DNA from 2 places in the Streptomyces sp. NPDC006643 genome. Region 1 is predicted to be linked to the other one. Evidence: riboswitches for the same ligand, from Rfam matches in the RefSeq annotation. Region 1 holds a riboswitch; the other holds the start of a gene.

The links. A riboswitch is a leader RNA that binds a small molecule or an ion and turns the genes downstream of it on or off. The one in region 1 is predicted to bind thiamine pyrophosphate.
Region 2: linked by a shared signal. The riboswitch ahead of ACFYNU_RS37540 (thiamine ABC transporter substrate-binding protein) and the one ahead of thiC (phosphomethylpyrimidine synthase ThiC) in region 1 are both predicted to bind thiamine pyrophosphate.

What each region holds. Positions count from the first base shown of each region.
Region 1 is NZ_JBIAHA010000027.1:89,277-91,465, forward strand. It holds gene thiC (phosphomethylpyrimidine synthase ThiC) at 1-1,137, opposite strand, end outside; TPP riboswitch at 1,131-1,272, opposite strand; gene ACFYNU_RS31270 (YibE/F family protein) at 1,344-2,189, shown strand, end outside.
Region 2 is NZ_JBIAHA010000042.1:34,161-36,349, forward strand. It holds gene rlmN (23S rRNA (adenine(2503)-C(2))-methyltransferase RlmN) at 1-481, shown strand, start outside; TPP riboswitch at 536-660, shown strand; gene ACFYNU_RS37540 (thiamine ABC transporter substrate-binding protein) at 740-1,831, shown strand; gene ACFYNU_RS37545 (iron ABC transporter permease) at 1,975-2,189, shown strand, end outside.

The DNA.
Region 1 (2,189 bases):
GGTGTTCAGCTCACCCAGCGTCCGCAACTCGGCGAACTGCGCCTCGTCGTTGGCGTCGGCGATCGAGCCGGGGCGCAGGCCGTCGCCGAGTGAGTACGTCACGTCGTACGCCGCGAGGATGTCGCACAGCTCCTCGAAATTCTCGTACAGGAAAGACTCCTGATGGTGCGCCAGACACCACGCGGCCATGATCGAGCCGCCGCGCGAGACGATCCCGGTCTTGCGGCGGGCTGTCAGCGGCACATAGCGCAGGAGCACGCCGGCGTGAACGGTCATGTAGTCGACGCCCTGTTCGGCCTGCTCGATGACCGTGTCCTTGTAGATCTCCCAGGTCAGCTCCTCGGCCTTGCCGTCGACCTTCTCCAGGGCCTGGTAGAGCGGCACGGTGCCGATGGGGACGGGGGAGTTGCGCAGCACCCACTCGCGGGTGGTGTGGATGTTGCGGCCGGTGGAGAGGTCCATGACCGTGTCGGCGCCCCACTTGGTGGCCCAGGTCATCTTGTCCACCTCCTCCTCGATGGAGGAGGTGACGGCGGAGTTGCCGATGTTGGCGTTGACCTTCACCAGGAACCGCTTGCCGATGATCATCGGCTCGATCTCGGGATGGTTGACGTTGGCGGGCAGTACGGCGCGGCCCGCGGCGATCTCGTCGCGTACGACCTCGGGTGCGACGTTCTCCCGGATGGCGACGTACTCCATCTCCGGGGTGATGTCCCCGCGCCGGGCGTACGCGAGTTGGGTCACCGGCTGTCCGGCGCGGCCCCGGCGCGGCTGGCGCGGGCGGCCGGGGAAGACCGCGTCGAGGTTGCGCAGCCCGCCGCGCGGTGAGGTGTGCTTGAGGCCGTCGTCCTCGGGGCGGACGGGGCGGCCGGCGTACTCCTCGGTGTCGCCGCGGCCGATGATCCAGTTCTCCCGGAGCGGTGCGAGCCCGCGCCGTACGTCGGTCTCGACGGTGGGGTCGGTGTACGGCCCCGACGTGTCGTACAGCGTCACGTCGTTGCCGTTGGTGAGATGCACCTGACGGACCGGCACCCGGAGATCGGGGCGTGAACCCGCCACATACCCCTTGTGCCAGCCGATCGGCCTGTCCTCGCCCGTGGGGTCGGAGGCAGACGTGTGTGTGTCCTGAACGGTCATGGAGACCTACTCCCTACGCCGGCATTACCCGGTAACAGGTTCGGCGGTCGACGCAGCGAAGGGGTCCGGGAAGTCCCGGAACTCCACAGTCAGCGTCCTCTCAGCCCGGTGCTCCGAGCTCCCGCGTGTGTAAAGGCACCACCACGCTAACGCCATGCCGGGCGTGCTGAACAGAGGGCCTCCGTCGTTCTTGCGATGATCGGTCGGTGACCTCACCCCAGCAGACACCCGAGCCGCACGGCCACTCGCACAGCCACGGGCCGGCCGCACCGGTCTCCCAGCACCTGCGCAAGGTCATCGCCGCGGTGCTGATTCCCTTCGCGACGGCGGTCGTTGTCGGTCTCGTCGTGCTCTGGCCCGGCGGCGCCCCGGCGCACGAACGTACCGGTGTCGGCTTCGACCGGCAGACCCAGCAGGGCGAGGTCGTGAAGATCGAGAAAGTCGACTGCAAGGACGTGAACGCCGCTCAGGTCCCGCCGACGGGCGACACGTCGACGCCGGAGGGGCGTGAGGCGCAGCGCGCGCAGACCGGGGACTGTGTGAAGGCGACGGTCGAGGTGAAGAGCGGCAAGGACACGGGGCGCAAGTTCGTCGAGGTCGTCCAGCCGGACGCGCCACGGCAGTTTCACGTGAAACAGGGTGTGGTGGTGGCTTATGCCCCCGACGCTCCCCGGGATCTCCAGTACTCGGTCACGGACGTGGACCGTACGGTGCCGATGGCGGTGCTGGCCGGGATCTTCGCGCTCGCGGTGATCGTGGTGGGGCGGTTGCGCGGGCTGATGGCCCTGGTCGCGCTGGTGATCTCGTTCGCCGTACTGACGCTCTTCATCCTGCCGGCGATCCTTCAGGGCTCGAACCCGCTGATCGTCGCGGTCGTCGGGGCGAGCGCCATCATGCTGATCGCGCTGTATCTGTGCCACGGTCTGACGGCCCGTACGTCGGTCGCCGTCCTCGGCACGCTGATCTCGCTGCTGCTGATCGGGCTGCTGGGCTCGCTGTTCATCGGCTGGGCGAGCCTGACGGGCAACACCGACGACAACACCGGTCTGATC
Region 2 (2,189 bases), on a different contig from region 1:
CCTCTCGCAGCGCGGAATCACCGTCTCGACGGTGGGTCTGGTGCCCGCGATGCTGCGATTCGCCGACGAGGGCTTCAAATGCCGCCTCGCCGTGTCGCTGCACGCGCCCGACGACGAACTGCGGGACACCCTGGTGCCGGTCAACACCCGTTGGAAGGTGCGGGAGGTCCTGGACGCCGCCTGGGAGTACGCCGAGAAGTCGGGCCGCCGGATCTCCATCGAGTACGCCATGATCCGCGACATCAACGACCAGGCGTGGCGGGGCGATCTGCTGGGCCGGCTGCTCAAGGGCAAGCGGGTGCACGTCAACCTGATCCCGCTCAACCCGACGCCCGGCTCCAAGTGGACGGCTTCGCGCCCTGAGGACGAGAAGGCGTTCGTCGAGGCCGTCGCCTCCCACGGGGTGCCGGTGACGGTGCGCGACACCCGCGGTCAGGAGATCGACGGGGCGTGCGGTCAACTGGCGGCGACGGAGCGCTGAGCGCGGCGAAGGGGCCCCGTCGGGGCCCATGTACGCTGGGTTCGAACGAATTACATATTCCGACAGGGGAGCGCCACAGCGCTGAGAGTGCGGCAGAGGCTTGAGAAGAGCCTCACGGTCGCAGACCCTCTGAACCTCGCCCAGGTCATTCTGGGTAGGAAGTTCGGTCATCACTCAAGCTGTTGCGCCCTGCCCTGCGCCGGTCCGCCGGCGCGGGGCAGGGCCGCGTCTTCTCCTGGACATCCCAGGAGGATTTCAGTGCGTACCACGAAGAAGATGGCGGCCGGCGCCGTCGCCGCCGCCCTGGGAGTCTCCGCGCTCGCCGCGTGCGGCGGGTCCGAGGACTCCACGGCGTCGGACGGGGCCGGATCCAAGAGCGTGACGCTCGTCGCCCACGACTCCTTCGCCGCCTCGGACTCCGTACTGAAGGAGTTCACCAAGCAGACGGGCTACACCGTCAAGGTGCTCAAGAGCGGCGAAGCCGGCGAGGCGCTCAACAAGGAGATCCTCACGAAGGGTTCGCCGCAGGGCGACGTCTTCTTCGGCGTCGACAACACCCTGCTCTCCCGTGCTCTCGACAACGGCCTGTTCACGCCGTACGAGGCGAAGGGGCTCGACCAGGTCCGCGCGGACGTACGGCTCGACGACGCCGAGCATCGAGTCACCCCCGTCGACACCGGCGACATCTGCGTCAACTACGACAAGAAGTACTTCGCCGACAAGAAACTCGCCCCACCGGAGTCCTTCGCGGACCTCGCGAAGCCCGCCTACAAGGATCTCCTCGTCGTCGAGAACGCCGAGCAGTCCTCGCCGGGCCTCGGCTTCCTTCTCGGCACCGTCGCCGCGTACGGGGACGACGGTTGGCAGGACTACTGGAAGAAGCTCAAGGCCAACGGCGTCCAGGTCGTGGACAGCTGGGAGCAGGCCTACAACGAGGACTTCTCCGGCTCTGCGGGCGGCAAGAAGGCGAAGGCGGAGCGTCCCCTCGTCGTCTCCTACGCCTCAAGTCCGCCCGTCGAGGTCCTGTACGCCGACCCGCAGCCCAAGGAGGCGCCGACCGGCGTCGCCGCGGGTACCTGCTTCCGGCAGATCGAGTTCGCCGGCCTGCTCCAAGGGGCGAAGAACGAAGCGGGCGGCAAGGCCCTCCTGGACTTCCTGGTGAGCAAGACGTTCCAGGAGGACATGCCGCTCAACATGTTCGTCAATCCGGTCGTCGAGGGTGCGAAGCTGCCCGCGCTCTTCACCGAGCACGGCGCCGTCGTCGACAACCCGGAGACCGTGGCCCCGGAGAAGATAGCCAAGAACCGTGACGAGTGGATCCAGTCGTGGTCCTCACTCGTCGTCAAGTAGGCACGGAGGCCGCCCCGAAGGGCGAGAAGTCCACGCATACGGGTGCGGCCACCGCCGGCCCGCCCGCCGGGGGACGGGGCGCGGAAGCGGGACGTGCGGCCCGCGTCGTACGGCGCCGGGCGAGCGCCGTACGCCTCTGCCTCATGGCGGTGCCCGTCGCCTTCTTCGCGGTCTTCTTCGCCTACCCCGTCGCCGCGATCGTCGGCCGCGGGCTGAAGACGGAGGGCTCCTGGCACTGGGGCAGGTTCGGCGACGTGCTGAGCCGGCCCGACATCGGACAGGTGCTCTGGTTCACGACGTGGCAGGCCGCGGTCTCCACGGCCCTCACCCTGCTGATCGCGCTCCCTGGTGCGTACGT